DNA from 3 places in the Peribacillus sp. NJ4 genome. Region 3 is predicted to be linked to each of the others. Evidence: predicted binding sites of a transcription regulator. Region 3 holds the regulator's gene; each other region holds the start of a gene.
The links. Region 3 encodes Rex, which represses fermentation and respiration genes when NADH is low (regulators of the CRP and FNR family bind a similar motif). Its sites were predicted from a motif close to TTGTGAAATATTTCACAA; they were not measured.
Positions count from the first base shown of each region.

Region 1: a site for Rex is predicted at 2,665-2,682, ahead of QUF94_RS05280 (helical membrane plugin domain-containing protein). Genes of this name have one in related genera too.
Region 2: a site for Rex is predicted at 2,144-2,161, ahead of QUF94_RS13730 (nitrate/nitrite transporter). Genes of this name have one in related genera too.

Region 1 is NZ_JAUCFQ010000001.1:1,035,515-1,042,955, reverse strand. Features, by position in the region: gene QUF94_RS05300 (STAS domain-containing protein) at 1-270, opposite strand, end outside; gene QUF94_RS05295 (Lrp/AsnC family transcriptional regulator) at 382-837, opposite strand; gene QUF94_RS05290 (DJ-1/PfpI family protein) at 972-1,556, shown strand; gene QUF94_RS05285 (hypothetical protein) at 2,226-2,396, opposite strand; gene QUF94_RS05280 (helical membrane plugin domain-containing protein) at 2,732-3,163, shown strand; gene QUF94_RS05275 (NAD(P)/FAD-dependent oxidoreductase) at 3,203-4,384, shown strand; gene hxlB (6-phospho-3-hexuloisomerase) at 4,545-5,096, opposite strand; gene hxlA (3-hexulose-6-phosphate synthase) at 5,093-5,725, opposite strand; gene QUF94_RS05260 (MFS transporter) at 5,722-7,005, opposite strand; gene QUF94_RS05255 (sugar kinase) at 6,987-7,441, opposite strand, start outside.
Region 2 is NZ_JAUCFQ010000001.1:2,747,041-2,754,481, forward strand. Features, by position in the region: gene QUF94_RS13715 (UDP-N-acetylmuramoyl-L-alanyl-D-glutamate--2,6-diaminopimelate ligase) at 1-726, shown strand, start outside; RNA gene ssrS (6S RNA) at 842-1,028, shown strand; gene QUF94_RS13725 (ribonuclease H-like YkuK family protein) at 1,180-1,722, opposite strand; gene QUF94_RS13730 (nitrate/nitrite transporter) at 2,299-3,504, shown strand; gene nirB (nitrite reductase large subunit NirB) at 3,555-5,876, shown strand; gene nasC (assimilatory nitrate reductase catalytic subunit NasC) at 5,989-7,441, shown strand, end outside.
Region 3 is NZ_JAUCFQ010000006.1:207,909-215,349, forward strand. Features, by position in the region: gene tsaB (tRNA (adenosine(37)-N6)-threonylcarbamoyltransferase complex dimerization subunit type 1 TsaB) at 1-471, shown strand, start outside; gene rimI (ribosomal protein S18-alanine N-acetyltransferase) at 494-946, shown strand; gene tsaD (tRNA (adenosine(37)-N6)-threonylcarbamoyltransferase complex transferase subunit TsaD) at 943-1,956, shown strand; gene QUF94_RS27165 (ABC transporter ATP-binding protein) at 2,235-4,154, opposite strand; gene moaC (cyclic pyranopterin monophosphate synthase MoaC) at 4,286-4,792, shown strand; gene QUF94_RS27175 (redox-sensing transcriptional repressor Rex) at 4,823-5,485, shown strand; gene QUF94_RS27180 (YdiK family protein) at 5,514-5,726, opposite strand; gene QUF94_RS27185 (CPBP family intramembrane glutamic endopeptidase) at 5,723-6,448, opposite strand; gene groES (co-chaperone GroES) at 6,785-7,069, shown strand; gene groL (chaperonin GroEL) at 7,128-7,441, shown strand, end outside.

The sequences.
Region 1 (7,441 bases), on a different contig from region 3:
CCATTCCAGCTTGAATGAAAGCGTCAAGGAGTGGGTTGCCCACGTAACTCCCTCTTGTTCGGCAAAGGCAATCATATCCACTTCATTCTGTTCCACTATATAACGGATGAGTTTATGAGCATTATTCAAAAGGTCGACATTTCCAATCAGCAGAATTTCTTCAATCTTATCCCTGACATTGACAGCTTCCGATAAAAGATATTCTTCAAACTCACTTTTATTCTGCAAAAAGAATTCCATTATTTTTTCTTCCTCATAAACAAAACTCATTAGTCTCCACTCCCTTTTAGTAACTTTCAACTGTGACTTTTGTTACTAATTACTTTCTATATTGGTGGAGTTTTTTCCTGCTAAAATATTAGAGATATGGCAGGCATATAATTAAAGCTGGGTTACATCCTCGCCTGAAAAGACATTCTTCGTTGCTGAAGAAAAAATCAGATGGGTGGAAGATTTCCCGTATTTGATGGCTTCATCGACGAATTCTTCCAGTGTTTCCATGGAAAATGTACTTATTTTAATAAGATAACTGTATTGTCCGGCTAACCGGTGGCACTCCAGAACGTCTGGATGACTTAAGCTAAAATTATAAAAGTCTTTACATCGATCCGTTTCGAATAAAATGAAAGCTGTGATGCTCCTATCAAGTTTTTCAAGGGATATATCCGTTTTATATCCTTTTATCACTCCGCTTTCCTCCAATTTATTAACACGTTCTTTAGTGGCTGGAGCTGTCAAGGAAACTTCATGTGCCAGTTCCTTCATTGACATGCGCCCATTATTCTCCAGCAGGGAAAGTATCTTTTTATCCGTTCGATCCAACTCAATCGCCCTCACTTTTCATTATTAATAAAAATCATCTAAATACATTATAAAATAAATAGAAATGTATTGAATACGTAATTAATCGTATGTAATGGGGAATTTCATTTTTATATAATTAATACAAATAAATTTAAGGGGATACTGCTATGAAAAAAGTATTGATGCTGCTTTCCAATGGATTCGAAGCGGTTGAAGCAAGTGTGTTTACAGATGTATTGGGGTGGAATAAATTGGAGGGTGATGGTACCACTGATCTAGTTACGGTGGGACTTCATGAACAATTGAAATGCACATGGAATTTCATCGTGCAGCCCGAATTTACCATCGATCAAGTAAATCTTGATGACTTCGATGCTTTGGCCATTCCAGGAGGCTTTGAAGAAGCCGGTTTCTATGATGATGCATATGATCAGAGGTTTCTTGATGTTATAAAGTATTTTCACAATAAGAACAAAATCATAGCAACGATTTGTGTAGGTTCTCTCCCATTAGGAAAAAGCGGGATATTGAATGGAAGAAAAGCCACTACGTACAACCATCCGACTAGTAAGAGACAGGGTCAGCTAAAAGATTATGGTGCGATTGTCGTTAATGAACCGATTGTCGTCACTGATAATATCATTACATCCTACAATCCTTCAACAGCATTCGATGTTGCCTTCACGCTCTTGGAAATGCTCACTTCCGAAGAAAATTGTAAACATGTGAAGGAACTGATGGGTTTTCATTAAGAATGGCTCTTATCCGAATGAATAAGAAAATCCAGCGGTTGGCTTACACTCATTCACACGGTTCTATTTGAAAAGACTGTAGGAGTAGGAGAAAGGGGGCGGAAAACGTATCTTTCATCAAATAATTCCGAACCAATGACCAAAAGCAACACCTTCAACTCCTAGGGTATATCTAACTATTGTAGCAACGTTGATTGGAGAGGAAGGTGCGAGACTCCTGCGGGAAAAGCGCGTCTAGGGAGACCCCGCAGGCGCAAGCCGAGGAGGCTCCCGGACCGCCCGCGGAAAGCGAGTGCCTGGAGCGGAAATCAACGTCCAAATTGTATACAGTCTGAGGTTCCGAAGGCCAAAAACGGAACAAGATGAATGATGAAATAAAAAAACCAGTTCTATCAATTAGATATAATTGATAGAACTGGTTTTTGATCTAGGTTTAGCTTCGCTGGCTGGCGAAGTCCATTAGATTCGACAGTTATTTATAGATTAATCATTTAATTCACCGAGTCCATTTTAGGGCGATGGAGAGTAGAATTTCTAGAGTCAATTCACCATAAAGTCGAGTTAACTTTCAGAATATCCGAACAGCTGCATAGTGAGGATTAAGGAGTTTTTTTATAAAAATGAGCAACACTAAGTAAGCATAACCGGTTCGCTATGCTTACGAAATTATTATTTATCAGATGTTTCCGATGTGCCTTCCTCACTGTTTTTGAGGTAAACTTCAGAAATTCCATTCATGCCTTCCAATAGTTGCGCTTTCGTATATTCCATATTGCCAACCAGTTTATTATGCTTCTCATCATTATTCTCTTCTACAAGTTTAGATTCTGAATCAGTCACAATATTCACCTCCATCATTTAGGATGGCAAATAAAGATGGAAATATGTATGACTGGCGACGATGATAGACACTTTACAAAATGGTCTATTTTAGTGAAAAATTTCAGGCCATACATAAGACCTTCCATTAGGTTAGATCCTTTAAATATGAAGGAAAAGCTTATTTTATGGATATTTTTAAAAAATCAGCTGTTTTCATGAAGCTAAAAGGATATACTAAAGGATAGCTTTTATTTAATTTTTAAAAGTATTTTTTTCGTGTTGCACTTTGTGCAATATTTTACAAGTTTTTCTAATTATATTAACAAAATGCTTATTGTAAAGGAGAATTGGATATGTCAGAAACGATTACCCAATCACAGACTGAACAACTTAATGACCGCCAAAAACAATTAGATGTACTGGACCAATTATTAAAGCCTGAGGTTCAGGAATCTTTGAACACTTTAGTTGAGCAGTTACCAAAGCTGACTGAGATAGTGAATATTTTAACAAAGTCTTATGATTTTGCTCAATCAGTAGCGACTGATGATGTTTTGAAAAATGATACGGTCAGCGCCATTTCGGAGATCGCAGGACCTGTGGTGGATTCAGTGAAAGGGCTTGCGGCCACTTCCATCGAAGCTAAGGATCGCGCTGAAGTGAATAATGATGTGATCGGTCTTTTTGGTCTGTTAAGAATGATGAAAGACCCGCAAGCGCAAAAGCTTTTCCGTTTCGCCCAAGCTTTTCTTGAAGTCTCTTCAGAACGTAAAAACCAAAAATAATTTGATAAACTTTCAATCAGTAAGGACGGGGGATTAACTATGTCAAAACAAATCGTCATCTTAGGTGCAGGTTATGCTGGATTACTATCTGCCTTATCCGTACGTGAATATTACAAGAAGGATGAAGTGCAGGTTACAGTGGTGAACCAATTTCCAACGCACCAAATCATCACCGAATTGCACCGTCTTGCAGGCGGATCCATTTCTGAACAAGCTGTTTCCATTCCTTTAGAAAAACTTTTCAAAGGAAAAGATATCGACCTTGCCATTTCAAAAGTGGAGTCTTTCTCAGTCGATAAAAAAGAAGTGAAGCTTTCCAATGGCTCCACTTTATCTTATGATGCCCTGGTTGTTGCTTTGGGAAGCCAAACAGGATTCTTCGGCATTCCGGGACTTGAGGAAAACAGCATGGTCTTGAAATCCGTAAATGATGCAAACAAGATTTACAAACATATCGAAGATCGCATCCGTGAATATGCACAAACGAATAATGAAGCGGACGCAACGATCGTGATCGGCGGCGGCGGCTTGACGGGCGTCGAGTTAATCGGTGAAATCGTGGATCATTTCCCTAAAATCGCCAAAAAGTTCGGAGTGGACTTCAAGGACTTGAAAATCAAGCTTGTGGAAGCTGGTCCAAAAATCCTTCCGGTCCTGCCTGATCACTTAATCGAACGTGCCATGACAAGCTTGGAAGCACGCGGCGTTGAATTCTTGACAGGTCTGCCTGTTACGGGTGTTAAAGGAAACCAAATCGAATTAAAAGATGGACAAACTATCGTTGCCAATACGCTTGTTTGGACAGGCGGAGTTGCAGCCCTTCCTATCGTAGGCGAATCAGGCCTTGAAGTGGATCGCGGCAAAGCGGCCGTCAATGAGTATTTGCAATCCAAATCCCATAATGATGTATTCGTCGTCGGGGACAGTGCCCTTGCTTTCCCTCCAGAAGGCGGACGTCCATACGCTCCTACTGCACAAAATGCTTGGCAAATGGGTGAGCTTGTTGGATACAACCTATATGCAGCGTTTGAAGGCAAGAAACTCGAAGAATTTTCACCTGTAAACTCAGGTACACTTGCGAGCCTTGGCCGTAAGGATGCGGTGGCAACTGTTGGAGCCAATAACACTTCCCTAAAAGGTCTGCCCGCTACTTTGATGAAAGAAGCAAGTAATATTCGCTATCTATCACACATCAAAGCCCTATTCAGCTTGGCTTATTAATTTATTATAGTCGTGACATGCATTTACATGTCCGCGGTACATGCCCTTTATTCCCCGTCATTGGGAGTAAAGGGCATTTTTATTTCACGAGGTTTAACTTTTTATTGATGGCCTACAGAAAAAAAGGCGGGCCCCCTACTTGAAGGGGGCCCGCCATATTTCACTCTACATTGCTATGTTTGGAATAAGTGAGCTCGTGGCTTATGGACTGGGTTAATGAATAGTCCAAGCATACTGCATCACATAAAACATGTACGCATTGATCAAACAATGAGCTTAACGGCTGGACGCTTTTCGTTTCATGGTCCAAGCGATTTTTCGTTGCAGCTGGAATCAACAAGACCTCATGAGAGACATTCGCTAAATCGGATTGATCATTCGTCGTGATGGAAAACACCTTGCATCCCATTTCCCTGCCTTTTGCCGCAACCGAAATCACACTTTTTGTCGAGCCGCTCCCGCTAATGGCTATGATTAGATCGCCTTTCGCAATAGAAGGGGTAATCGTCTCGCCGACTGCATAAACGTTTAAGCCGAGATGCATCAATCGCATCGCAAAGGCTTTAGCCATGAAGCCCGACCTTCCTTCACCTACGATGAAAATCCTGTTGTCCGACTGTAACTGCTTTAGGAGCTCATCCGTTTCCGTTCCGTCCATTTTGTGAAATACACCGTTCATTTCTTCTAAAATAACCGCAATTTCCTTTTTCAAACTTTCTTCACACCTTTCTCCCCATTCATCGTTTCGTTAAATAGACGGGCAGCTTCTGCTGGATTTTTTGCTTTTGTAATCGCCGAGCCAATTATCAAGACATCCACACCCCGCCTGATCATTACAGGCAAGGATGAAAGTGTGATCCCTCCTGCAGCCGCGCTCATGGATCCAGCGTGATTTCTCATATGGATCATGGCATGATCAGCTATCTCCTGGCTATCCTTGCTTACATGCTCACAGAAAATCGCCTGATTGTAAATCCGTAACTGTTCAAGCCGGGAATCGGATACATTCAATAAATCAATCATGATCTGCCCATTGTATTCAAGTGCCTTTTCCAGGCATTTTTGGATGGTTACATCTGAAGCAGCCCCCATTACCGTAGCTACATCGGCCCCGCCTTGAAAGCAAAGATCCATTTCGTAAGCCGCATTGTCCATCGTCTTCATGTCTGCAACGATTTTTTTATCGGGAAAGTGTTTTCTCATTTCTTTGATGCTATTCGTTCCGAACTCTTTGATCAGGGAAGTCCCCACTTCGATCCAATCAATCGAAGATTCCACGGTTCGTGCCATTTCAATGGCTTCCCCCATATTCATGCGATCCAACGCCAGCTGAATTTTCAAGACGAAACCACCTCCATTTGCTTGACTGATGTAACCGCTGGCTTTTTAACCATCAATGTCAGTAACGCTGAAATCAATAAAGATCCCGCCATGAAAATATAGGATGCTCCAGGCCCGCCAGTCAATCCGTTTAAATATCCGACGAAATAAGCACCTACAAATGAGCCAAGCGCCCCCATGCTGTTAATCAGGGCCATTGCACCGCCAGCGACATTCCTTGGAAGTATTTCAGGAATGATGGCAAAGAACGGTCCATACGGGGCATACATCGCTCCGCCAGCAATGACCAACAGTGCATATGAAAGCCAGAAATTCGATGTGCCGATCATGAAGGATCCGAAGAATGCGATGGCCCCCACTAGCAGCGATGTCCAAACGAACGTTTTCCGATTCAATGTTTTATCCGAATAATAGGATAGTGCCAACATTGAAACGACTGCTAATAAGTAAGGTCCGGATGAAAGCCAGCCCGTTGCTACTATATCCATATTGGACGCCTGTTTAATAATGGACGGCAGCCACATGACGAACCCATAAACCCCAATGCTCCACATGAAGTATTGGATGCTGAGCACGATGACCTGCTTCGACTTAAAAGCTTCCTTATAATTTTTAACGGGTTTTAATGCGGCCTGTTCTTTCTGGAGGACCATTTCCATATCTTTCTTTTCTTGATCGGTAAGCCACTTGGCATCTTTTGGACGGTCATTGACGGCCTTATACCAGATGAACGCCCACAGGACAGCCGGAAGTCCTTCAATGATGAACAGCCATCTCCAGTCGAATGCCTTCAATAGGTAGCCGGAAAGGATCGACATCCACAATACGGTAACAGGATTCCCCAAGATCAAAAAGGTGTTGGCCCGGGAACGTTCTTCTTTTAAGAACCAGTGGCTAAGGAAAACGAGCATCGCAGGCATAACAGCGCTTTCAACGACACCCAGAAAGAAGCGAATCGGATAGAGCCATTCCACACTTGTCGCCATACCCGTCAATGTGGCCAGTCCTCCCCAGAGAATCAAGCTCCAGAAAATCAGAATTTTGGCACTTTTCTTTTCCGCGTAATGCGCGCCTGGAATTTGAAAGAAGAAATAACCCAGGAAAAACAGCGCGGCCAGAAAGGAAGATACCCCGGCTGTGATATTTAGGTCTTCCCCCATCCCTCCCGCTACACCAAACCCATAATTGGCACGGTCGAGATAGGCGAGGCTGTATGTGATGAACACTAAGGGGATCAATCTCATCCACCTTTTTCGCGAAGCTACCTGTAATTGAGACATGATTGAACCACTCCTTTTTTCATAAAGTGTTCTAGCTCTGCCATATCAGGAAGCCCTTCGTGATCTCCAGAAGACATCACAGCTTTGGCCCCTATCGCATTTCCCCGTACAACGGCTTCTTGATACGTTGCCCCTTCCAATAAAGCGCTTATTACCCCGACTGCAAACCCGTCTCCTGCCCCTACGGTATCTACGACCTTCGTTACAGCAAAACCCGGTACCTCTTTCCTTTCATTCTGGGTCGCAAAGTAGGCGCCTTCTTCCCCAAGTTTAATCACCACAAGCTTAACACCGAGTTCGAGATAGTAACTGGCGATATCCTCTTTTTTGCTGTATCCCGTAAGAATTTCACCCTCCTTCATACCGGGAAGCAGCCAATCCGCCTCTTCCGCAAACCGATTGACGATGTTGATCATCTCCCTTTCATTCTTCCAGA
Region 2 (7,441 bases), on a different contig from region 3:
TATGTATTTGGAAAATCCAATCGCTTCGATTTAACGATCACCAATTATAATACCGCAACGAACCCCTTTATTTTATTGAATGAGCATCATGACTTTGTGAAAATTGAATTACCATTACCTGGACTTCATAATTTATATAATGCAACCGCAGCGTATTCCGTAGCGAAGATGTTTCCGATTAAAAAAGAGGAAATTCTCACCTCACTAAAACTATTTTCTGGTGTGCCAGGAAGATTTGAAATGTATAAGAAGGAAGATGGACCGACAATAGTCATCGATTATGCTCATACTGCTGATGCCATTCATCACATGCTTCAAACTGCCAAAGAATGCGGGGCGGAAAAGATTTTTCATATCTTTGGATTCCGAGGTGGTCGAGATACAACCAAAAGGGCAGAAATGGTTAAAGTATCATCGGAATATAGTGATGTATCGATTTTGACGATGGATGATTTGAATTCGGAGGGAATTGATGTGATGGAATCGTCACTCAATAAACTGCAAAGCGATTACTCTTCTGGTAATGGGAAGGTTATTCCAGATAGGACTTTTGCCATCCAGGAGGCGATACACGCAGGTAAGGAAGGTGATTGGATTATCATTACAGGAAAAGGAATAGAGAGGTATGAACAAAATTTCGGATTGCCTACTATATCTGACAAAGAAACGGTATTATATCTACAAAATAAAGACCAAGGAGATTTTATCGGTTATTTTGATCAATAATTTGATACTAACGAATGCTTTCCATTTCCATTCGAAAGCCATTTTATATTTGATTGGCCAGTTAAATGGTGATAATTAACATTGTATGAAATGAGGATTTCCGGTAATATAATAATACAAGCTGCACTGTTCGTAATGATAATAAAGTTTTAACCTTTAAGCTGTAATAGGGAGTTTTATATTGAAATAGGAATGTTATGCCTCGTCACTGACTTGGACAACAGGATTGTTTCTGCAAACACCCACTTTGAGGAGTGGTGGTTTAAAACTTTCTTACTGGATACGGCAATGGCGGCTTACATCTTTAATATTGAAACCGGTCTCGCTTCGAAGCCGGTTTTTTGGTTTTTCCAATAATGCACTAAAGGAATTGCATGTACCGCTTTATAGCCTGAAAAAACAAACCGAAAAGCACTTTTGAAGAAAATGCCATTGTTCATAGATTTGGAGACATCACTCTTGCTTTGTATAGCGGTTGGCATAACTTGAGGCAACGAAGGCATTGGGCTTAATTTTCGGTTCCACTCCCATGGATTCCATCCTAGCTACCATTTCATTTACAAACTCACTGGTCTTGTTCCGCTTTCCAATCCCTATATCAATATGGCCTTCCATGATGAACGTTGCCCCTTGATATACGGCAGGCAGGACAATATCGATTAACTGATTTTTCCTTTCCTCCGTAAACATGGATACAATCTCCTCAGTTAACGACAATTCTTTGGAAATTCGCTCATGTAAATGCAGCATCCTTCTAGGAATCATCACTTTTCTTATACAACCCCATACACCATTCCCGACCTGCCGTATTACGATGCCTGTAATGAAAACCGTATGTTTTTTATGTACTTGCGAATCTGTACCGACCATTAATCGAAAGTTACCGGATGGATTTAATTTCATGAATTCTACAATATGAACGAATACCTCTTCGAATGACATGTTTTTATCTTGAAGATTTTGAAATGGAATGTTATGAATTGAATTTTGCTTCATATTATTGCACCAAACCTTTCCCCGGATATAATCTGATTATTAAATTTCTACATGCCGCTCATAACATATCATATGAAGGAGGTCCTTGTTTCGTGCCGTGGGAAGAACCCGCCGTTAAATGAAGATGGTCGTCATTTGAGGGTATTTCAACAATGAGCTGTATTTATGATTGCTAAATCTTGTACATATGTAATGTTAGCCATATAAGAATGAGGAGTTTGTAACGAAGAGAAGCCTATGTATTAGGCTTCTCTTTTTTTGTAAGGAGAATATTACGAAAAAGCTTATTGGAGTATTCGATTGGTGTACCTCGTCTTTAACTGAAAAATACATAAAGCTTGTGATTTTATATCACCAAGAAACCACAATATCATTCAATTCCTATGGCAGAGTTATATTTATAGAAGAAAACCTAATGAAATTATTAAAATTTTAACAAATAACCAATATAAAGTACTCAAATTTTATAACTTTCAAAAAAAGTGTGTAATGTTTTCTCACATAAACAAAGAATTCTCGCTTTTATAAGAGTAAAATAAACGAATATTCAATTAATAAAGCATAGGAGAGATGAAAATGAAAATAACTGAATTGAAAAAAAGCGGTCATGCTCCGTCATTATTAGCTTCATTCCTTTATTTTGATATTAGTTTTATGATTTGGGTATTATTAGGTGCACTCGGTGTCTATATTACAAAGGATTTCGGGCTTTCGCCAGCTGAAAAAGGTTTGATTGTAGCTATTCCGATTTTGGGAGGCTCGTTTTTCCGGATCGTTCTTGGTTTTTTGACTGATCGCATCGGTCCACGGAAAACCTCGATCGGCGGGATGCTTGTTACGATGATTCCACTTTTTTGGGGATGGTTATTCGGAGAAAGTTTAGCGGAGCTCTATTTAATTGGGATTTTACTAGGAGTGGCTGGCGCAAGTTTTGCTGCAGCACTTCCAATGGCTAGTCGCTGGTATCCCCCTCATTTGCAGGGGCTTGCGATGGGCATTGCGGGAGCCGGTAACAGTGGAACTCTGTTTGCGACCCTGTTTGGACCGCGTATCGCAGAGTCAATTGGCTGGCATAATGTTATGGGGTTAGCTTTGATTCCATTAACCATCGTGTTTGTCATTTATATTTTAATCGCAAAAGACGCACCATCTCAACCGCCTGCAAAACCGCTCAAGGAATATTTCACAGTATTTAAAATAGCAGATACATGGTATTTCTGTATTCTCTACAGTGTGACTTTTGGGGGGTTTGTTGGGTTCACTAGCTTTTTAAGCATCTTTTTTGTTGATGAATATGGGTTAACACGAATAAGGGCAGGGGAATTTGTTACATTATGTGTCATCGCCGGAAGTTTCTTTCGTCCCGTCGGAGGCTTTATTGCCGATAAAATAGGTGGAGTTAAACTGCTAATGTTTTTATTTATTGGTCTAACATTATGTATGTTCGGTATTAGTTTTCTTTATTCTTTTTCTACCGTTATGATTTTACTGTTTATCGGAATGTTATTTCTCGGTATGGGTAACGGGGCTGTCTTTCAGTTAGTTCCACAGCGATTTTCTAAAGAAATTGGTTTCATTACAGGAATTGTAGGAGCTGCCGGAGGCGTTGGCGGATTCTTGGTTCCAAACATACTAGGAACGTTGAAACAGATAACTGGGACATACGCTACAGGATTTTTAGTATTTTCCGTAATTGGAATCGTGACGTTACTGATCCTGGTTCTAGCTCAGCTTTCATGGAGAAAAACGTGGGTACTCGGAAAGAATTCAGTTAAGATTTAGAACCATGTTTTTATTGGCTTATTTCATTACTTGTTTTTTGGGGGGATAAAATGTATAAACAAAAACTGGTCTTAATTGGGAACGGAATGGCGGGATTGCGCTGCGTTGAGGCAATCATAATGAATGATCCGAATGCTTTCGAGATTACTATTTTCGGAAGTGAACCACACGTTAACTATAATCGAATCTTATTGTCGACTGTGCTTCAAGGAAACACTTCGTTTGAAGATATCGCGATAAATGAACGAAACTGGTATACGAAGCATAATATCCAATTGTTCACGGGTGAAACGGTCGTGAAAATCGATAAAGAGACTCAAAAGATAAAAACAGACAAAAGAAGGGAAGTTTACTACGATAAGCTCATAATTGCTACAGGTTCTGTCCCATTTATTCTTCCTGTTACCGGTGTTGATAAAGAAGGGGTTATTGCATTTCGGACGATTGAAGATTGCCAAAAGATGATTGAAACTTCACGGAAGTATAAAAAGGCAGTCGTCATTGGAGGCGGTTTATTAGGTTTAGAAGCAGCGAGAGGGCTGTTAAACCTTGGCATGGAAGTGAATGTTGTTCATATTGCTGAACACTTAATGGAAAGGCAGCTTGATTCAACGGCATCCATATTACTGCAAAAAGAGTTGGAAAACCAGGGAATGCACTTTCTTTTACAAAAGGAAACACAGGAGATAATCGGTAACGAGCGTGTAGAACGTGTCCGTTTTAAGGATGGAATGGAGCTGGAAGCCGATTTAGTCGTTATGGCTGCGGGAGTCAGACCGAATATTCAGTTGGCCAAAGAAAGTGGAATTGATATAAATCGTGCCATTATTGTAAACGACTATTTAGAAACAAGCGTCGCTAATATTTATGCGGTTGGTGAATGTGCTGAACATCAAGGCATTGTCTATGGACTGGTGAAACCACTATATGAACAGGGGGAAGTGCTGGCAAAGCACATTTGTGAGATGAAATGCCAGGGATACCAAGGATCTGTTCTTTCGACCCAGTTGAAAGTATCAGGTGTTGAGTTATTCTCTGTTGGGGATTTCCTAGGTGATGAAACAACGAAATCAATCACAACCTTTGATGAATTAGATGGTATTTATAAAAAGGTGGTCTTTCAAGGAAGAAAAATCATCGGTGCAGTGCTGTATGGAGATACAAAGGCCAGCACACGATTACTTGATATGATTTTAAAGAGACAAGAAGTATCATCGGAGGAAAAGGGTGCATTGTTCCAAACACCTGGTACGACTGAGGGACTAATCGCTTCAATGGCAAATCATGATATCATTTGCAATTGTAACGCTGTTTCAAAAGGGGCAATTATTGATGCCGTTCAAAATAAAGGATTAACAACAGTGGAACAAGTAAAACAATGTACAAAGGCTTCCGGTTCTTGCGGTGGGTGTAAGCCGGCAGTGACCGAGCTTTTGGCATATATTCAAAGTAATCTTTCTGATGAGGCTAATGTACAAAAGGTAATGTGCCCATGTACGACATTAACGGAAGATGAAGTCGTGTATCAAATGCAGCTCCAAGACTTAACATCTGTTCAAGCTGTGATGGATGTTCTGGAATGGGGAAATAGCGAGGGTTGTTCAATATGCAGGCCAGCCCTGAGCTATTATTTAGGAATGATTCATCCAGAGTATGAGACCAGACAGCAAACTCTTTTCATAAACGACCAAAAGAATGCAACAGTTCAAAGCGATAACCATTACTCTGTTATCCCACAAATGTACGGCGGTATGACGAATGCGGAAGACTTGCGAAAAATTGCAAATGTTGCTGATAAATATGATATATCGCAGGTGGCAATAACAAGTGAACAAAGGATTCATTTAATGGGTGTAAAAAAAGAAGATCTCCCAGGTGTTTGGGCTGATTTAGACATGCCATTAAGTTCGAAATATGGCAATACCGTTCAAAACGTCAAAACATGTATCGGGGAACATGTTTGCCAATGTGACAAACAGCAATCCCTTTCACTTGCTGTAGACTTGGAAAAAAGATTTGAGCATCTATTAACACCTTACCGCATTAAGATGGGCATATCTGCTTGTATGCATAATGGTGCAGGATCAACAACGAAAGATATAGGTGTTATGGGTGTTGACAGGGGCTGGGAAATCTATGTAGGGGGAAGCAGCGGGCGTAATGTGCGTGCCGGTGAACTGTTATGTGTAGCCGGGACAAATGAAGAAGCAATTGAAATCATCATCGGCTTTATTCAATATTATCGTGAAACGGCTAATTACTTAGAAAGGACTTGGCAATGGATTGAACGAGTGGGTTTAATTCATGTAAGGGAAGTATTGTTTGATAAGGAACTTAGTCAGCAACTTTCTCAACGATTGGAAATGGCGTAGCTCAGGGAAAGACCTAAAGTGGCAAGTACCTTTTGATGCTTCTAAGAGATACGAGTAAATGCTTGTAACATGAATACGATCCAAAGAAATCCATGAGCAAAGGGTGAGGAGCTTGACTGAATTATTATTAAAGTATTTCCGCATGAAGCAACAGGAGGTCCAATCAGAAAAAAGGTATGATACACAATGTCCATTTTGCAGCATGCAATGTAAGATGCAGCTCTTGGAACAAACAATAGTCACAAGAAAAAAGTATATGACGATCGGAAAAGATAATCCAACCTCAGAGGGGCGCTTATGCATTAAAGGTATGAATGCACACCAACATGCTTTGCATAACGATCGAATTAAATACCCATTATTAAAAAAAGATGGGAAATTTGTTCGCATTTCTTGGGAGGAAGCATTAAACCACATTAAGGAGAATTTCGCTAAGATTCAAACGGAGGATGGTGTAAATGCATTATCTGTTTACGGGAGTGCCTCCATATCAAATGAAGAAGCATACTTGCTTGGAAAATTTGCAAGAGTAGCTTTAAAAACAAAGTATATAGATTATAATGGGCGTTTGTGCATGTCTGCAGCTGCTTCGGCAGCAAGCCAAACATTTGGTATGGATAGGGGCCTAACCAACAGCTTGTCAGAGGTTCCGTTCACGAAGTGTATTATTTTGGCAGGCACAAATATTGCGGAATGCCAGCCAACAATCATGCCGTACTTTGAGAAAGCAAAAGAAAACGGGGCGTATATAATTGCTGTGGATCCCCGAGAAACTGCAACAACGAAAATGGCTGACTTACATCTAAAAGTAAAACCAGGAATGGATGCCGCCTTGGCAAACGGATTATTGAAAGTAATTATTGAAGATGGTTTTACTGATGAAACATTTATTCGGGAACGTGCAAATGGATTTGATGAAGTTAAAGAGTATGTTTCATCTTTAGAGTTAGAAGAAATTTCAGAGATGACTGGGGTTCCAAGCGACCAAATCCGGAAAGCGGCTATAATGTTCGGGAAAGAAGAATCAGGTATGATTTTTACAGCAAGGGGTGTTGAGCAGCAAACGGATGGTTCTGCCGCCGTTCGGAATTTTCTTAATATTCTCATCACTACAGGCAAAATCGGAAAAGTGAATTCGGGCTATGGAGCAATTACTGGACAGGGAAATGGGCAGGGGGCAAGAGAACATGGGCAAAAGGCAGACCAACTGCCGGGTTATCGTATGATCGAAAATGAGGAACACAGATTACATATTGCACGAATATGGGGAATCGATGAGGCTGATTTGCCACGTAAAGGTGTCTCAGCATACGAAATGATAGAGAAAATTAATGAAGGTGAAATAACCGGCATGTTTTTAATGTGTTCTAATCCAGTTGTTTCCAATCCCAATGCAAACTTTGTCAAAAAGGCTTTGAAGAAATTAAAGTTTCTTGTAGCAGTAGATATGTTTGTTTCAGAAACTGATAGATTGGCTGATTTAATTTTACCTACTTCGTCTTATTTAGAGGATGAAGGAACGATGACAAATTTAGAGGGACGGGTAACATTGCGGGAAGCAAGTT
Region 3 (7,441 bases):
GGTGTGACGATTGCGAAAACCTTGGCATGGACGCTTCAGATTCCGTTATCAGGTGTATCCAGTTTGGAAGTTTTAGCAGCCAATGGACGTTATTTTAACGGGTTGATATCTCCCTTGTTCGATGCAAGAAGAGGGCAGATTTATACTGGATTATATGAAATGGAAAACGATTTGTTAAAAACAGTCATGGAAGATTGTAATATTCTATCCTCTGAGTGGGCGATTCGATTGAAGGAATTAAATCGTCCCGTTTTATTTGTTGGTCAAGATGTGGATATCCATCGGGATGCTATTACGGATGCATTGGGCAATTTAGCAGTATTTGCTCCGGTACAGTCCTTTAACTCAAGACCAAGCGAACTTGCTTTCATTGGTCTTGAGAAGGACGAAGTGGATGTTCACCAGTTTGTACCGAATTATATTCGTATGGCTGAAGCAGAAGCTAAGTGGCTTGAACAGCAGGGGAAATAAAAAAGGAAAGCGACCGATTATTATGAGTAAAACATTGACGTTCCGAAAGATGAAAACGGAAGATATCGACCAAGTGCTTAACGTGGAAAAGCAGTCCTTTACATTGCCTTGGAGCCGGGAAGCCTTTTTTAATGAATTGAATCATAATCAATATGCTGTGTACATGGTGATAGAGGATGAGGGGAAAATTGCCGGTTATTGCGGTGCGTGGATCGTCATTGATGAATCGCACATTACCAATATTGCTATTTTACCTGAATACCGAGGGCAAAAGCTTGGAGAAGCCTTGCTCAGGAAGATGATTGAAATCTCCATTGCGATGGGTGTGGTGAGGATGACGCTTGAGGTTCGTGTCAGTAATGCAGTCGCCATCTCACTTTACGAAAAACTAGGTTTCCAAATGGGTGGAATCCGGAAAAATTATTATACAGATAATCAAGAAGATGCTTATGTTATGTGGGTGAATTTTTCATGAAAACAGATCAACTTATATTAGGAATTGAAACCAGCTGCGACGAAACTGCTGCAGCTGTCATAAAAAATGGAACAGAAATACTGAGCAATGTCGTGGCTTCACAAATAGAAAGCCATAAACGTTTTGGCGGTGTCGTGCCCGAAATAGCTTCCCGTCACCATGTAGAGCAAATTACGATTGTTCTTGAAGAGGCACTGCTCCAGGCAGGTGTGACATATGAAGATTTGGATGCCATTGCCGTTACAGAAGGCCCCGGACTTGTAGGGGCACTATTAATAGGCGTGAATGCAGCTAAGGCTGTAGCTTTCGCACATGGAATCCCGATTGTTGGTACGCATCATATTGCGGGCCATATCTATGCAAATAGACTTATTCAGGAAATCCAATATCCTGCCCTTTCTTTAGTCGTTTCGGGAGGTCATACGGAATTGGTGCTTTTAGAAGAACCGGGTTCTTTCAAGGTGATAGGGGAGACGCGGGATGATGCAGCAGGAGAGGCGTATGATAAAGTGGCTCGAACTTTGGGGCTCCCTTATCCTGGTGGACCGCATATAGATAGGCTTGCGCAAGAAGGCTCACCAACTTTGAAACTGCCCCGGGCATGGTTGGATGGCAGCTATGACTTTTCTTTCAGTGGGTTGAAATCAGCAGTAATCAACACTTTGCATAATGCAGAACAGCGCGGGGAAGAAATTGAACCTAAAGATCTAGCGGCAAGTTTCCAAGCAAGCGTTATAGAAGTGCTTGTAATGAAAGCTGTAAAGGCTGCAAAGGAATATAATGTGAAGCAGGTACTGCTTGCGGGAGGAGTTGCCGCAAATAAAGGCCTGAGGGAAGCGTTAACGGAAGCTTTTAAGGATTTACCTATGGATATATCGATTCCGCCCCTCTACCTTTGTACGGACAATGCGGCCATGATCGGTGCTGCTGGCAGTGTCATGTTTGAAAAAGGAAAGCGCTCTGGATTGGATTTGAACGGAAATCCTGGATTGGATATAGAAGCATTTTGATTGACGAGAAGGCAGGATTCCGAACTTCGGCATCCTGCCTTTTTATCGTCTTTAATAAAAAAATAGAATATTCTGTGGATAAAGTTTTTTTGACAATCATACTGGATGTGTATAAATGGGTGGTTTTGTGGATAAGTGGATATGTTTCTGTGGATAATGTGCATAACTCAAATTAATCCCTAGTAAACGGTAAGTGATTTGTTAACAAGTTTGTGGATAACTTTCCGAAACATTTTACCTGAAAAAGAAAAGACCGAGTCATTTGACTCGGTCAATTGTCATTCTTCCAGCTCAGCCCATTCTTCGAGAAGCCGGTCTAATTTTTCCTGTGCTTTATCAAGCTTTGTTTGGACTTCCATTACTTTCTCATGATCTTGGAAAACATTTGGGTCACAAAGTAGTTCATTATACTCGTTTATTTCGGTTTCAAGAAGCTCCATGGCAGCCTCGATATCCTCAATGCGCCGTTTTCGCTGACGTTCAGCTTTTTTTGCTTCTTTATCGATTTTATAATTTGTTTTTTCTACGAATACATCTAAGGTTTTCGCTTGATTTTCCTCTTCAAGTGCTTTGATTTCCGCTTGCTCCTGTTTCTTCTCCACATAGTAATCATAATCACCGAGGAATTCTTCGTTGCCGTCTTTGGAGAGCTCGATCACTTTCGTTGCTATCCGATTAATGAAATAACGGTCATGTGAAACGAAAAGAATAGTTCCCGGATAATCGATCAATGCGTTTTCAAGCACCAATTTACTATCGAGGTCTAAATGGTTCGTTGGTTCATCAAGAATTAAAAAGTTCCCTTTTTCCATCATCATTTTGGCTAGAGCAAGCCGGGCCTTTTCGCCGCCGCTTAGTGTGGAAACGGTTTTTAAAACATCGTCCCCGCTAAAAAGGAAATTACCGAGTACGGTGCGTATGTCCTTTTCCGGTTTAAGGGGATAGTCATCCCATAATTCATTGAGTACGCGTTTATTGGAAACAAGGTTAGCCTGTTCCTGATCGTAGTAACTGACTTCGACGTTCGTTCCGAAACGGAAATCCCCGGAAAGTACAGGCAGTCTAGAGATGATCGTTTTCAATAACGTTGATTTTCCAACGCCATTTGGGCCAACAAGAGCTATGCTCTCTCCTTTTGTCATCCGGGAATTTATATTTTTTGATACCATTTCCCCTTCGTAGCCGATAGCCAAGTCCTGAAGGTGAAGCACTTCATTTCCGCTTTGCTTTTCAATCTGGAATGAAAAATTTGCGGATTTTTCATCACCTTGCGGCTTGTCCAAAACATCCATCTTTTCGAGCTGTTTGCGTCTGCTTTGTGCTCTTTTCGTGGTGGAAGCCCTTGTGATATTGCGTTGGACAAAGTCGCGAAGCTTTTCGATTTCCCCTTGTTGTTTCTCGAAAAGCTTCATGTCCCGCTCATAATCTTCCGCTTTGCCTTCTAGGTAAGAACTATAATTACCATAGTATTTTTTCATGTTGTTCCGGGAAATTTCATATACCTGGTTTACGACTTTATCTAGAAAATAGCGGTCATGGGAAACAATAAGAACAGCTCCTTGGTAGCCTTGTAAATATTGCTCAAGCCAAGAGAGGGTTTCGATATCCAAATGGTTCGTTGGCTCATCCAGAATCAATATATCCGGTTTCCTTAAAAGCAGTTTCCCTAAAGCGAGTCTAGTTTTTTGCCCACCGCTTAAAGTGGAAATTGGGGTAGAATAGTCAAAGTCAGCAAACTGAAGTCCATGCAATACGGAACGGATATCCGCTTCATATTGATAACCGCCCTTCTCTTTGAATGCTACCATCAAAGTGTCATATTCATTCAACACTTTTTGGTAAATTACTTCGTTTTCAAAGATGTCAGGTCTGGCTATATCGGCCTCAAGGCGACGCAGTTCTTTTTCTTGCTCTATAAGGTCCTTGAATACTGTCAGCATCTCATCCCAAATGGTAAGTTCGGATTCCAGTCCCGTATCCTGGGCCATATAGCCGATGGTGACGCCTTTTGGTTTGATTATTTCACCGCCATCATGGGAAATTTGCCCGGCTATGATTTTTAGCAGAGTGGATTTCCCGGCGCCATTACGGCCAACAAGTGCAATTCGATCTTTATTTTGAACTTCGAGCTTCATATTTGATAAAATAAGTTCAGCTCCATAATATTTCGATAGTTGATTGATTTGTAATAAAATCATAGATTTCACCTCAATTGATTATTGTTAGTGTAACTTATTTTAGTTATTATCGGCAACAGCTTGGTTCCAAGCTAAAACAAGCTGTTACATAAAGTGGAATAATAGTGTATGATTTAGGAGGGGTTACTTAAATGGGAGACTTAACGCATTTTAATGAGCAAGGCAGGGCCAAAATGGTTGATGTGAGTGCTAAGCCTGAAACAACCCGGACGGCTATAGCTCAATCGAGCATTTTATTGAACGATGAAATATATGAATTGGTCACGAACCAGAAAATGAAAAAGGGTGATGTACTGGCTGTTGCACAAGTTGCAGGAATAATGGCCAGCAAGAATACATCCAATATAATTCCGATGTGCCACCCCATTGCTCTGCAAGGGGTCAATATAGCCTTTGATTGGGAAAAGGAAGATCAAGGATATAGGCTTAGGATTGAAACGGAAGCTAAGACAAAAGGGAGTACAGGTGTGGAAATGGAAGCGTTAACAGCTGCATCCGTGACTGCCTTGACTATTTATGACATGTGTAAGGCCATTGATAAGGGAATGGTAATCGGGCCTACATTCTTAGTGGAGAAAACAGGCGGAGTTTCTAGCAACGATTATAAAAGACAAGTAAAACAAACAGATAGAGATTAAGTTGAAAAGCATGTGTGAAGGCGGGGAAGAATGATGAACCATGACCCAAAGATACCGCAGGCAACAGCCAAAAGGTTGCCATTGTATTATCGATTTTTAAAAAACTTACATTCCTCAGGCAAACAAAGAGTTTCCTCGGCAGAGCTAAGCGAAGCCGTAAAAGTGGATTCTGCTACCATTCGCCGTGATTTTTCCTACTTTGGCGCGCTTGGGAAAAAAGGCTACGGCTACAATGTCAATTATTTATTATCCTTCTTTAGAAAAACACTAGATCAGGATGAATTGACAAAAGTCGCTTTAATCGGGGTAGGAAATTTAGGGACCGCTTTTTTAAATTACAATTTCATGAAAAATAATAATACGAAGATTGAAATGGCATTCGAAGTCTCTGAAGATAAGGTCGGCAAGCAAATAGCTGATGTGCCAATCTACCATATGGATCAAATCGATACACTATTGCAGGAAAATAATATTACTGCGGCTATTTTGACAGTGCCTGCCCAGGTAGCCCAGACGATAACCGATCGTCTAGTCAAAGCCGATATAAAAGGAATATTGAATTTCACACCTGCACGGCTGACAGTACCTCCATCCATAAGGGTTCATCATATTGACCTGGCTGTGGAGCTTCAGTCGCTCATCTATTTTCTGAAACATTATCCTGTAATGGAAGAAGCTGCATTGGAGGAATGAAAAAAACGCTGCGTTATAGCAGCGTTTTTTATTTTTTCTTATTTTTTTGGGCGGCTTTAATCTTAAAGTGAAGCATGATCATGCGTAATCCCGATCCAAAGTCCAGGGTCGCGATCAGTACAAGTATGTAGGCAAAGATTCCCCATCCTGTAGAACTGACGGTTTGAATCGCGATAGCGGTAAAAAGAGCTCCTAAGCCTGCATAGATGATGCCCATGAATAATGGTGATTGACGTTTCATAATAAACCTCCGATGAATGCCTGTGCAGTATCTATCATCTTCTCAATATCTTTCCGATATACCACTTGAAGGATGATAACAAGCGTATTCATCGCAACATGAGCGCTAATGGACACGAGGATGCGGCCCGTTTTCGCATAAAGGAAAGCAAAGGTGAAGCCCATTGCCGAATATAAAAGAAGATGTTCCAATTCACCATGCGCCAAGCCGAAAATAACTGAACTGAGTAAAGCTGAAATAAAGAAGTTAAAGCGTTTATGAAGTGATCCGAAAATGATTTTCCGGAAAATGATTTCTTCCAATATAGGTCCAATTACTGAAGTGACGAAAATGACCATGGGGACTTGGTAAATGAGTGAAATGAGCTGCTGCGTATTTTCAGATTCAGGCTCCACTCCAAGCATCTGTTCAATGCTCCCGGCAATGCTTTGCGCAAAAAGAGCCATGAACACTCCTGCTATTGCCCATAATATGGACATGGGAATAGAATCTTGATTCCTTGTGTCCACCTTTTCCCTCATATCTTTTCTTATTAAAAAAAGAATCAAGGATAGAGCAACGAGAAAGCTGAATACGATCCAGTATGCTGCAGACTTCACTTGGAGTTCATCAGCAGGCATTCCAATTGAAGACCCGATCAACATGAAAATGGGTACCCCAACGATACTGGATAATTGCATGGCAATGTAAGTGATGATGACGAACCAATATTCTTTTTTCAAAAATGAAAACTCCTTTTATTTTGTCACCCATTTCGCTTAGAACGTTCCAAATATGGGGACAATCAATAAACGCATACTCCAAAATGGTATCAAATATTGAAGCATAACACCACTTAAAGGTACCCCTAATCAAACATTTCAGTCACTTTGTTAAAAGAATCATTATGCTAAAGTAGTATACCCGTAATTTATCAGAAATTAATAAAAAATTTTCGATAAGATACTTGCAAAAAAGGCTCGGTTTATTTAATATTATAAATGTGTTAGCACTCGATGATGAAGAGTGCTAATAATCATGAAACAAATTATCAAGAGAATATGAGGAGGTTGTTTCACTTGTTAAAACCATTAGGTGATCGCGTTATTATTGAACTAGTTCAATCTGAAGAAAAAACTGCAAGCGGTATTGTTCTTCCTGATACTGCAAAAGAAAAGCCACAAGAAGGTAAGGTAGTAGCTGTTGGTACTGGCCGTGTCCTTGAAAATGGCGAACGTGTTGCTTTAGAGGTTGCCCAAGGCGATCTAATTATCTTCTCAAAATATGCAGGTACTGAAGTTAAATACGAAGATACTGAATACTTAATTTTACGTGAAAGCGACATTCTAGCTGTAATCGGCTAATTATACATCATACTTAACTGAACGAAAATTTTCTTAAATTTTAGGGAGGTACTTATAAATGGCTAAAGAAATTAAATTTAGTGAAGAAGCACGCCGCTCCATGCTTCGTGGTGTGGACGCACTTGCAGATGCAGTTAAAGTAACGCTTGGACCAAAAGGTCGTAACGTGGTTCTTGAGAAAAAATTCGGTTCACCGCTTATCACTAATGACGGTGTGACGATCGCTAAAGAAATCGAACTCGAAGATGCATTCGAAAACATGGGTGCGAAATTGGTTGCTGAAGTAGCAAGCAAAACAAACGACGTAGCTGGTGACGGTACAACTACTGCAACGGTTCTTGCACAAGCCATGATCCGTGAAGGTCTTAAAAA